DNA from 2 places in the Vibrio eleionomae genome. Region 2 is predicted to be linked to the other one. Evidence: riboswitches for the same ligand, from Rfam matches in the RefSeq annotation. Region 2 holds a riboswitch; the other holds the start of a gene.
The links. A riboswitch is a leader RNA that binds a small molecule or an ion and turns the genes downstream of it on or off. The one in region 2 is predicted to bind cobalamin.

Region 1 (6,511 bases), on a different contig from region 2:
GGAAAGTGGGTACAACCTAACACCGCAACGTCGATTATCCCTTGTAAAGGTTTGAGGATTACTGATAGCTCATACAGATCTACTGGCTTACCACGTAATTTTTCTTCGGCCATATCCACTAATCGAGTTGAACCGAGCAGCTCAACCTTTTTATTTAGGGAAAAATGTTTAATTAGCTCGTGAGTATAAGATCTCGTGACGGTTGCTGGCGTTGCAATAAGACCAACCGCCTTATTTGCAATGGCGGAGGCTGGTTTAATTGCGGGAACAACACCAACGACAGGGATGGAAAGTTTGGATCTAAGGTTCGGTAAAACAATAGTGCTGGCGGTATTACATGCAATAACGACTAGATCAATCTGTTCACGCTGAGCTATATCGGTAATAAATGAGTCTACACGTGTAACTAATGTCTCGGGATCTAGCTCTCCATATGGGTAAGCTTCGTTATCAAAAAAGTACACAATATCTATATGTGGTAATCGCTGTTTAATTTCTTTATAAACAGATAGACCACCAACACCAGAATCAAACACAAGAACTTTTGATTGCTTAACTTTGTCCACACATAGACCACTTAGTAAGAAAAAACGTCATGATCATACTCTCTCTTATCCCTATAGCAACGGTCAATAAAGGATAAAAAAACCGCCCGAAGGCGGTTAATTATTACTGGTTCATTTTAAAACGAATACGATGCTGTTGCATAATACTTACGTTCTGGTGTTATATATCCAGACGCTAATTCATACTTTTTATCAAATACGTTGCCAACTTTTCCAGACAACTTAATACCGTTAGCAAAGAGGTAATTCATAGATAAATCTACTAATGAATACGCTCCTAACTTGTCATCATTCGATGAGTCATCATATCTTTTGCCTTGGAACAAGTAATCAACATTAAAAGTCCATTGGTCTAGTTCATAAAACACATTCCATTTAGCTGAGTTCTTCGCTCTACGAGCAAGCTCATTCCCTGAATCTTTGTCCTCGGCGTCTGTATAATTGTATGACAATTTATGGCTAATTGGTCCAGTATCAAATTCGGCCCCAAATTCTAGGCCTTTAATAGAAACTTCACCGTAATTTGTTGCATAATCATTTACTGTTGCAATCATATCCGTTAAATCATTTCGATATACGCTCGCTCGCAAAGATACAAAATCATAATCAGCCGTCATTCCTAATTCATAGTTACGAGACTTCTCAGGCTTAACATCCGAACTACCGTACCCAGGATAGTAGAGTTGGTTAAACGTAGGCGCTTTAAAAGCATTACCTGCGTTTGCTGTTATACGATAGGTTGAATTCAAGCGATACCCCAAACCTAATTGCCAAGTCTCGTTTTGGCCATAGCGTTGGTTATCATCACTACGTAACGCAGCTTCTACATCTACCTGTTCTAATTGATACAAAGTATTGACGTATATACCCACGTTAGAACGTGATGTTTCAGAATAATCTGTCGTAGAACTCACACTATCTTTGTACCAGTTTGCACCAGCGCTTACTGATAGCTCATTACTAAACGCATATTGGTTATCAAAAGAAAGTTCACGACGGTCTGTAACATAACGACTTTGGGATGAATCGGTAAAGCTTTCACTTCTTACTTGGTTTGCGCTCGCTGTTAAACGAGATTGTAAAGAATCCTTATGATAGTTCAAACGAGTAACCGCATTATAAAGCTTTTCATTACTTCTATTATAATAACCGTCGTATTGAACTTTCCCTCTTTGACCTAGGAAGAAGAATCCCGCATCCCATTGCTCATTAATTCGATAGCTGACATTCGTTGTCATGCTTTTCGAACGATAGCCATCATCGTCCATATCACTGGTCTTAACGGAGTAACCATCAGTATCAACTCCTGACACACCAAGCGATAAGTGTAAATCATTGGTAACCTGATTCGAGGCTAACACTTGGCCTGAGTGATAATTATCGCTTCCTGCTGTAGTAGAGAGTTGAGTCTGGTTACTATGGTTATCAGTGATAATGTTAATCACACCGCCAATCGCGTCTGACCCATAGACAGCAGCACGGCTACCACGAAGAAATTCAATGCGCTCAACTCCCACTAAAGGAATATTGGCAAAAGGTGCCGTCCCCGTAGTGGCACTGGCAAAACGAACACCGTCTATCAACACTAAAATATGATCTGAGTTAGTGCCTCGAACAAACACACTCTGTGACTGACCGTAGCCACCATTAGAGCCTATTTGAACACCGGGTAAAGTACGGAGCACTTCAGATAGTGAATTTGCTTGCATACGCTCAATATCTTTACGAGTCACAATTTCAACAGGCACTGTCGTTGATTGTACGTTTTGAGCAAATCGGTTTGCTGTCACTACAACAGTATCATCTGTTGAAGTTGTCTGAGCATAAGAGACGGACGCGCACGCCCAAGACGACACCACTGCCATCGCTATATAAGACTTTTTCATGACTTTTCCTAATCGCGTAAATAAGCTGAGCAGGATCTCGATGCCCTTTATTGTGCTCAGTCGTTGGCAGGTATTCGGACTTAAGAGATCTATCCTACTTACTCGACTTCCCACAATTTTCATTGCAGTGTCTTAATGAGTGTTCGTACTCTATTACCGCTGCGCGTCAGTTCCAGATTTTCACTGGATTCCCTTTTCAGTGACATTTAGCCGTCTAGGCATCCATATCACACCAACTAATAGTGGATATTATTGACCAATCAATGAATAGTCTAGCAATAATTGATTTACATATTACGTTTCATAAAGAACTCACTAATCCATCATTGAAGCAGTGGAGACGCTCATATAATAATGATTGAGTTGAATCTTGATTCTGCCTAAAGCAACTATTTGGCAGACAGTACTGGACATGTAGGTGGGATTGAATAAAATCTGCGCTCTTAAACAAACGCACCATAAAAAGGTAACACTATGGCGACTCTTGATGTCAATCCTAACCAATACTCAGAGCAGCTCTCGGAGAAAGTCTCTCGACTCAATGAGATGTTTGCACCCTATCACGTGCCAGAGTTAGAAGTTTATGAGTCTCCAAGTCAAAACTACCGTATGCGTGCCGAGTTTCGAGTATGGCATGAGGGTGAAGACCTTTATTACATCATGTTTAACCAAGACACCCGTGAAAAGTATCGTGTTGATCAGTTTCCAGCAGCAAGCCAATTAATTAACCAATTGATGCCTCGTTTAATTGAAGCATTAAAACCAAGTAAAACCCTGCGTCACAAATTGTTCCAAGTGGACTTTTTATCGACGTTGAGCGGTGAAATTTTGGTCTCACTTCTTTATCACAGACAGTTAAATGATGAATGGAAAGAAGCAGCTCAAACATTGAAACAAACGCTGACTGAAGAAGGCTACCATATAAACTTAATTGGCCGTGCTCGTAAAATGAAAATCGTACTTGACCGTGACTACGTAGTAGAGACCCTGCACGTTCACGAACAGCCATACATTTATCAACAAGTTGAAAATAGTTTTACTCAACCAAACGGTCCTGTTGCACAAAAAATGTTGGAATGGGCAGTTGACTGCACTCAAGGTAGTCAAGGTGACCTACTTGAACTTTATTGTGGTAACGGCAATTTTTCTTTAGCGCTCGCACAAAATTTTGAACGCGTTCTTGCGACCGAATTAGCCAAACCTTCAGTTCAATCAGCACAATACAACATCAAAGCAAACAACATTGATAATGTGCAGATTATTCGGATGTCGGCTGAAGAATTTACGGAAGCAATGGAAGGTAAACGAGAATTCCGCCGCCTAAAAGATAATGGTGTCGATCTTAATAGTTATAACTGCAACACTATCTTTGTCGATCCACCACGCGCTGGTATGGATATTGATACATGTAAGATGGTACAAGGTTATGAACGTATTATGTATATCTCTTGTAACCCAGAAACACTCAAAGAAAACCTAGAGATTCTCAGCAAAACGCACGACATTACTCGCTTTGCCTTATTTGATCAGTTTCCATATACCCACCACATGGAAGCAGGTGTGTTTTTAGAACGACGCACAAAATAAAGTGACGACGTTGAGAGCTTAGTAAAAAGGCATTCTGCGTATAAAAACAGTATGCCTTTTTAATAGATAGGCCGCCTTACTTAAGGAACAAATGTGCCCCTTGTTCAAGAGCAATATGTTTTGCCAACTCATGGAAATTTGCACCACTTTCGACACAATACCCAAGCAGAACATACATAGGAGATAAGTAACAAGCTTCTTGTTTTTCTGAGGCTATTTTAATTCCATATTCTAGGATTTGCTGTGCCTCTGCTAAGTTTCCGACCTCGTAATAAAGTTCAGCTCGAATTAAACAATAAAGCGAATGAGCGATTTGGTCACCACTTGATGCTAACCAATGACTGTAACCTTCTTCCACAATCTCAAGTGCCTGATCTGCACTTAATGCCTGAGTAAAAAATAGTGCCCATCCTTTAAATAAAGAGGCAACTCCCCGATAGAACGGGAAATTATTTGAATCTGCAATAGCCCATAATTGCTCAGACAGTTCGGTCACTTCATCAAAGCTCTTCAGATGGTAGGCTGACCACATCTCACCTTGTAACACGATGGAATGAGAAAAAGGATCATTGATAACCCCAACTTCATGGACACTTTTCTGTAAAAATGCTCTATCTTCGTCACAACAGGCTAAAGTGGCTGACAAGCAACCAAAACACCCAGCTAAAGCTAAAGGGTTAATGCCGATAGAGAAGTAAAATTCATCACTTTCAACTTGATGAAAGTATCTAAAAGATTCTTTCGCATTAAATATGGCGTCTTGATGTTTAGCTAACCAAAATTGAGAATTTGTCAAACAACTGTACGCAAGAGAACGACAATGATCATCATTAGATTCTTCTGCTAAGCGCAGCATTTCGTTCGCCGTTTGCTCTGATAATTCAAAGTCCATCGCCATTAATTGTTTCACCCATAACCCACTGAGAGAAATACAATGTCGGTATGCAGAATGGAGTTCCTTTGCCAAAGAGATACATCGTTGATAGGCGGCAACGGTACTAAAACTTACCCACCCATCGGTAACTCGAGTGATAATGGCTTGAGTAAGATATATTTCAAATAACAGTTCTGAGTAATCTGTCGGGTTAGAGATACTGCGATAACTCTCTAATGCTTGATGAAGATATCGCTTTGCGGACTGATAATCACCAGATGTAATAGAGGATTTCCCTTTATTCAGTAGAAGTTCGGACACTTTTCCCCAATCTTCTGCTTTCGTGTAGTAATCAACATACAGAACGTTTGAGCTTTGTGTACAAAGTTTATCTTGAGATTCTAAATAATTGGCAATCGCAATATAGACAGTCTTCTTGTCTTCATGGTCCAGTTCTTTCTCCATCAAAGGAGTCAGAAAAGGATGACCAAGACTAATCACTTTAGCCGCTGATATTCTAATCAGTCTCATATTGACCAATGTTTCAAGTCCTATTGGACCCAAATCAGTCAGATTACTGACATCATTTACCGTTAAAGGGTGATTTGCTAAAGCGATGAAAGAAAGCACCTTATTCAGCTCAGGTGATAAGCTATTCAATTTACTGTGCAGATAAAATGAGATATCCGTAGGAATTCGCTCTTCTTTATATGATTGAATAAGTTTATACAAATAATAAGGATTCCCTTCTGCACTCACTATACATGCACTTGCTTCCGGTTCAACATGGCGATCACTATCAAGTAGATAGACCATATCTGTGTTAGATAGCGGCATAAGAGGGAGATGCGTCACTGAGAAGTTCAGAGTACTTAGTGTTTCTACATACCGAATAGCAGCATCAGTTGGTAAGTAAGTCACTCCCAAAGATATCGGTAGCTCTCTTAAGCGACCCAAAACACGGCATATCGTCGCTAAACATTGCTCATCAATTAAGTGAAAATTATCAAGCGAAAGAAAAACAGCACCGATACTTTCGGTATGGGTCACTAGAGCATCAATTAACGTATTTAGATAATCCTCACTGTCCACACTCTCTATAGAAGGTTCCAGCGTAAGATTAAAAACATCACCTAGGGCGGAAAGAAAAAAGTATCTTGGAGACAATCCAAAATTGAAGTCCAACTTAGCTATTCGCCAATCTTGATGTGCGAAAAGACTAGAGAGAATATGAAGCATATGACTTTTGCCAATGCCCTGCACGCCTTGAATAGCAAAACACACATTTTCTTTTTTTGTTATCACATCATCCACTGAATAACGTAATAATTGCAGCTCATGTTCTCTGCCAAATGTCTTTCCGTAACTAACATCAACTTTATTTAAGAGCGTTTTATACCCATTAGACGAAAGCAATTCTCCATATAAAAAGTATGGCTTGCTAGCTTCGGCCAAAGTGTCAGAGACCACAACTGCTGCTTTTTCCGGCAGCGCTGCCAGTTCAGACATTCTATAAATGTATGATTCATCTAAGTGCCAACGATTATCATCGGGTTGCTGAATCACCGTTTGTGTGGACACAATCGCTTTAAAATATT
Region 2 (6,511 bases):
GCTCTATGGTATGGCGGGGCGTTTTATTGATCGCCGCTTCGCCAATGGGTAAACCAACGCCTTTTTGAGTCACGACACCAACGCCTTGGCCCCCCGTTATTACGATATCGTTATGCTCATCTTGCAAGGACACACGCGCATAAATCAGCATGTCGTGTGTGGCATCCACATCATCGCCACCATCTTTGCGGATAGCCGCGACCGCCTCCTGACCTTCAATGGACGGGTCTTCTACGTTCAAATTCAACGTTACGCCGGAAGGAGTGACAATGGACACTTGATAAATCAGTTGTTGCCGACGCACCATCAAAGCCGCCACCTTTGCCGCGGCCGTGGCGCAAGATCCGGTGGTGTATCCCTTACGGTATAATTTACCGCGATGCCACACCACGTTCTCACTGGGTGATACTTGCCCAGCGATGGACGTTCTCTCAGTTTGGCCATCTTGGATTGCTTGGGAATTTGTCGTTTGCTCACTATCCATCATTAAGTACTCTTAAAATCTGGTAATGACTACGCATCTTGCTGGTCACGCAAGTGATACAACACTGCATTAATGATCGCAGCCGCGACATTACTGCCCCCTTTACGGCCCAATGCAGCAATGTGTGGGAAGGCACTTTCGTGTAACGCTTGTTTTGATTCCGCCGCGCCAACAAAACCCACTGGCACACCAATCGCTACAGGTAATTCCCCCTCAGCAAAACGGCCTTGATGTTTAAGCAATTGGAACAGCGCCGTTGGAGCGTTGCCAAACACAAATACTTTTTCACCATCAAGTTCTACCGCCTTATCAACGGCAACCATAGAACGAGTCATACCTTGTGCTTTGGCACGCTCCGCCACTTCAGGATCAGCGATATAGCACTCAATTTCACAACCAAACTGCTTCAAAAGTCGTTTATTAATGCCCGACATTGCCATCGTGGTATCAGTAATCAGAGTACATCCCGATAGAATGGCGTGTTGCAACTTTGCTAATACATCCGAAGAAAACGCTAATATCTCTAACCAATCAAAATCCGCCGTTGTGTGAATAGCACGAGTGATGATCTTTTTCTGTAATTCACTCTCATAGGTAAAATTCGGAAAATCGTCTGCGATAATGCCATCAATGATCTCAAAGCTCGTACTTTCAATCAGTTGCGGTTGTTGGATAAAGGTCATAGTAATTCCTAATGAATCATCAAATAAATAACAGTAAACAGGACTAAAGCAGCGCTTGAAGCAATGAACATCATACGATTGGTTAGAACGATGTCGTTTGGGGTAATCTCACGCTTTTTATCTCCCAGCCAAGGTTTCTCGACCCATTGGCCAAAATAACGGTTAGGGCCACCTAGCTGAATGCCTAGAGCACCCGCGACGGTCGCTTCAGACCAAGCTGCATTGGGGCTTTTATGCTGGCGGCGGTCACGCCAACCGATGTGTAGAGCACTTTGCCAATCAAGACGTAAACACCACGCGGCAAAAGTAAATAACAACCACCCTAACCGGGCTGGAATCCAGTTAAACAGATCATCCGCTTTCGCTGAAAACCATCCTAAATCTTGATAGCGCTCGTTTTTGTATCCCACCATGGAATCGAGGGTATTGACTGCTTTGTAAGCCATAGCCAATGGCACACCGCCAATAAAAAGATAAAACAGTGGCGCAATGACGCCATCAATGGTGTTTTCCGCAACGGTTTCAACCGTCGCTCGGGTAATTTGTGGCTCCTCAAGTTGACTGGTATCACGACCAACAATGTATGAGAGTTGAATGCGGCTCTCACCAATATCTTGCTGTTTAAGCGGCTTCATTACCGCTAACGCGCAATCTTTTAGGCATTTACCGGCTAAAACAGTGACGGTCAGCCATAATTCAGTCACACGACCAATGGTCCAGTGCCAGTGGTAACTTGCCACCAAAACGCTTTCGACCACGACATAACTGCCGCCAACAATCACAACCCACAATAAGACTCCCGCTATTTTTAGCCATTGTGGTTTTTCACCTAAACGACGTAACCCTTTTTCCATACGGCTGATCGATGAACCGATCCAACGAATCGGATGAGGCCAGTTGGGTGGATCGCCCACCAGCCAATCGACAACAAATGCTAGCCAAATAAGAAATAGGCTCATTGTGCTTGCCTCGCTGTGGCCAACCAATGACGTAGAATGTCTGGATTCTGCGCAAAATGAAGATGTAAATAAGTCGCGAAAGTATTGCCCACTTGATAGCCACCACCCCACTGAGCAATGATGTCGCCATCGCGCTCTTTGGTCATATCGAAGACTGGATCTAATTCAGTATTAAATTCTGAGTAATGAAATTCGTGACCACGTAACACCTGATTTTCAGAGACTAACAAGGTGTCTTGGGTTGCCCGCGCAAAACAATAACCAAAGCGCTTGAGCGATTTGGTCATCTGACTCTCGCCCGACAAAATGCCCACCATTTCATGGCGTTCGCCGTCAGTATCTGTTAGTGCATCGCCCAAATACATCAAACCGCCACACTCGGCATAAATTGGCGTACCCGCTCGATGAAGTGCTTGCAGTGAATCGCGCATGGTTTGATTAGCGGCCAGCTCTTTACCGTAAGATTCTGGGTACCCGCCGCCGATATACACGCAGTCACAATCAGGGACACACGCGTCAGTCAGCGGGCTAAAAGGAACGATGTCCAAACCACTGGCTTTCAGTAAGTCTAAATTATCTTGGTAATAGAAGTTAAACGCGTTGTCGAGAGCAACGGCGACACGCAGCCCTGCTCCCCATGATGTCTCTACTGGAGATGGAATCGCCTGCGGCGTATACGACGTCGCATCAAGTTCGCTCATCTGAAGCAATGCATCAATATCGATATGCTCTTCAATCGCCTCACCTAACGTTTGCCAATGAGGATCGAATTTGGCTGACTCCTGAGCGGTTAATAAACCTAAATGCCGAGAAGGCAACTCTATTTGTGGCAACTTGGGTAAGCGACCGAGAACTGGAACGTCACAATATTTTTCTACCGCTTGGCGAATGAGGTCAAGATGACTCTCAGAATTGACGTTATTGAAAATGACGCCAGCGATGTTTAAATCAGGGTCAAAATGTTGAAACCCCATCACAGTCGCTGCCGCTGAGGTAGATACAGCGCGGCCATCAACAACTAAAATCACAGGTAACTGCAGATCTCGCGCCAGTCCCGCCGTACTGCAATAGTGTGGATCGGTACCATAGCCGTCGTATAACCCCATCACGCCTTCAATCACGGCGATATCTGCTTGCTGAGTGTGGCTGGTAAATACATTGTGCAAAGTGTTGCTGGATAACATAAAGGCATCAAGATTGCGCGATGCTACACCAGACACCTTCGTGTGCCATGCAGTATCGATATAATCTGGGCCGACTTTATATGGCTGCACCGCAAGCTTACGCTGCGTAAGTGCCTTAAGAAGTCCTAATGTGATTGTGGTCTTCCCACATCCACTGTTTGTGCCGGCTACGACAAATGCTTTCATTTCTTCACCACTAGATATCAATTTTGGGTGAAGCACTGAGTGAGTATCCCTTGAAAAGAGAACGGGTGTGCAAACGGCCACGGACATATCCCGTGTTCATTTCCAACCACTTCCCACCGAAGTGCCTCTGTATGAGTCTTGGAACAGGCAGTAATTCGTCTTCTGGCTTAGCGTCATTCTCATTGGTCCTTCCCATTAAGTTTGGATGACTTAACAGTGGTTTTACCAAATTGTCAGCATTACAGCAGCGGGGGCTGCGGAGGATTTTCACCTCACTTCCGGTGCATGAATTATCATGCGCATTACTGTCTTACTTTTATTGTCAAATTACTGTGACAACTGATTATTTAATCGGTTATTACAGGCCTCCATCATAACCTATGCTCATACGTTTTACCTTGCTAAGGTGGAACTTGTAGCACGTATATTTACAATTTGCTTAATACGTGTGTCCTGCTAGACACATCGATAATATCTACCTGCAACGCATTGGATATCATTGTTTACCATCAATAATGTCAATCTCGATTCACTGTTACACAAGATTGAAGTGCCACCATATTAATAAAGATGGATATCAACCATGATATAGATCAAAAACTTAGGTGTTACACCGTATTATAAAAGTGGTCCTAACTTAACTGACACATTATTGTCGTGGCTCAAAAAAAGCCCAATTTGACAATGTTAGTGTGAAGATAAATTTCAATAACACTGGATAAGAGACTCAACACCTATGAAAGGAAAAGTATGGCTAGTTGGCGCAGGTCCTGGCGACCCTTCGCTAATCACAGTAAAAGGCCTTAACTGCATACGTAATGCCGATGTACTCATCTACGACCGCCTCGTTTGTCCAGAGCTCATTGAAGAAGCAAGCCCTGCTTGCTGTAAAATTAATGTGGGAAAACAGCCTAACTATCACCCCATTCCCCAAGATGAGATTAATCAACTGCTCATTGAACACGCCAAATTGGGTAAAAAAGTCGTTCGCTTAAAAGGTGGTGATCCTTACGTATTTGGTCGCGGTGGCGAAGAAGCTGAAGCGTTGTATGAACATTCCATTGCATTCGAGGTGGTTCCAGGAATTACTTCTGCAATTGGTGGCCTTGCATACGCTGGTATTCCTGTTACCCATCGAGACTGCGCCGCTTCCTTTCATGTCGTAACGGGACATTTACGTGCCGGTAAAGATCCTGTTGATTGGCCGCAATACGCCCGACTTGACGGTACCTTGGTGATTTTAATGGGAATGAGCCAAATCGAAGCCATATGTGCTGCGCTTATCGAACATGGAAAATCAGCAGACACACCTGCAGCCGTCGTACGATATGCTGCCTGTGCGAACCAAGAAGTGATCGTCAGTGATATTGCGAATCTTGCACAGGAGGTCAAACAAAAAAATTTACGCTCTCCTGCATTAATTGTGATTGGACAAGTAGCTGCTAAACACAGTATTTTAGAATTTACAGCGACGAATCAAGTAATTATTGAACAACAGCTAACTCATAATAACCCAGCCGTCGAATATTCACTGTAAGACGGTTACATTAATACGACACTAAATGATACTTAGCTCAATGTCATGCTTAAGTATCACTGATATAACAACACAACATTACTCTGGGAATTAATCATGGCCAAAAGCGGGCAACATGGTGGTAACGTGCTTCAAATGGCAGAGCAGTATGGTCTTGCTCCTGCTGATATTACCGATTTCAGTGCAAATATAAATCCACTCGGAATGCCACCATTTTTGCGCGATATATTAACGGTCCATTTAGATCGCTTAGAGGTCTATCCCGATATTGATTATCAAGATCTTCATCAAGCATTAGCACAACATCATCAACTCCCCCCTCATAATGTCGTTGCAGGTAATGGTGCAACCGAACTTATTTTTCTATGGGTACAGCAGCAGCAACCACAACATGCACTGATAGTTGAACCTACTTTTGGTGAATATCGCCGAGCATTAACACGCGATGGATGTGAAATCACCCAATACTCTTTAGATGAAAAAACCGGCTTTGCTCTTACAGTGCAATTTCTTGACGCCTTGTCCCCAGAATACGATTGCTTATTTTTGTGTACGCCAAATAATCCAACTGGATTAATTCCAGAACTTGAATTGTTAATTCAGATAGTCGAGCGCTGTGAAGAGTATGATATCGCCTTATTTATCGACGAATCCTTCATTGATTTTATTCCTGAGCGTCAAAGTCTTATCGAATGTTTAAACGATTACCCGCACCTGTATATATTACGTTCATTGACTAAGTTTTATGCGCTGCCAGGATTACGTTTAGGATACATGGTGTCAGCAAATGAAGCTGTTCTTGATGGAATGCGCGATCTGCGCGAACCTTGGACAATTAATGCGTTGGCTGCAACCGCCGGTGAATACCTTTTCCGCGATCAAAAATACGTTGAACACACCCACCTATGGCTAACTCAGCAACAAGAATTCATGTGGCAAGAGCTCAACCAATTCTCTGCATTAGAGTGCTCCCCTCCTAGCGCTAACTATTTATTCTTTAAACATAAAGTCCCTGATAGTAAGCTACAAGAAGAGCTGATGCAGTATGGGATTTTAATTCGTAGTTGTGCGAATTATCCTGCGCTTAATCATCAATACTATCGTGTGGCGATTAAATCTCATTCAGATAACTTGAAATTGATCGCCGCACTAAAAGAGGTACTTAATCATGACTAAAGCGACCTGCCCTGCGTCTTGTGGTGAATTAATCCAAGGTTGGATTGAAGGGGGTGAAAAGCTCGTTTCCTGTCCGATCGACTGGTTTTCAACTGCTGAAGTCACTGATGATAACTCTCAGACCAATAACGCTCATCATATGGCGCAAAAGGCCTTTACAATCACATTAGACTTTTTGCAGCAACCCACTGATGCAGCAGATAACCTGACACTTCATATCAGCTCAAACATACCTAAAGCCAAGGGCATGGCTAGCAGCACAGCGGACGTTGCCGCCACTATCATGGCCACCGCTCGATATT

Region 1: linked by a shared signal. The riboswitch ahead of F9817_RS23080 (TonB-dependent receptor domain-containing protein) and the one ahead of F9817_RS09100 (cobyrinic acid a,c-diamide synthase CobB) in region 2 are both predicted to bind cobalamin.

The regions. Positions count from the first base shown of each region.
Region 1 covers NZ_WEKT01000093.1:1,493-8,003, forward strand. Annotated here, with positions in the region: gene murI (glutamate racemase) at 1-566, opposite strand, end outside; gene F9817_RS23080 (TonB-dependent receptor domain-containing protein) at 683-2,452, opposite strand; cobalamin riboswitch at 2,501-2,704, opposite strand; gene trmA (tRNA (uridine(54)-C5)-methyltransferase TrmA) at 2,927-4,039, shown strand; gene F9817_RS23890 (helix-turn-helix domain-containing protein) at 4,116-6,511, opposite strand, start outside.
Region 2 covers NZ_WEKT01000012.1:59,068-65,578, reverse strand. Annotated here, with positions in the region: gene cbiD (cobalt-precorrin-5B (C(1))-methyltransferase CbiD) at 1-487, opposite strand, end outside; gene F9817_RS09110 (cobalt-precorrin-8 methylmutase) at 514-1,167, opposite strand; gene cbiB (adenosylcobinamide-phosphate synthase CbiB) at 1,176-2,126, opposite strand; gene F9817_RS09100 (cobyrinic acid a,c-diamide synthase CobB) at 2,123-3,496, opposite strand; cobalamin riboswitch at 3,632-3,818, opposite strand; gene cobA (uroporphyrinogen-III C-methyltransferase) at 4,233-5,033, shown strand; gene cobD (threonine-phosphate decarboxylase CobD) at 5,130-6,209, shown strand; gene F9817_RS09085 (GHMP family kinase ATP-binding protein) at 6,202-6,511, shown strand, end outside.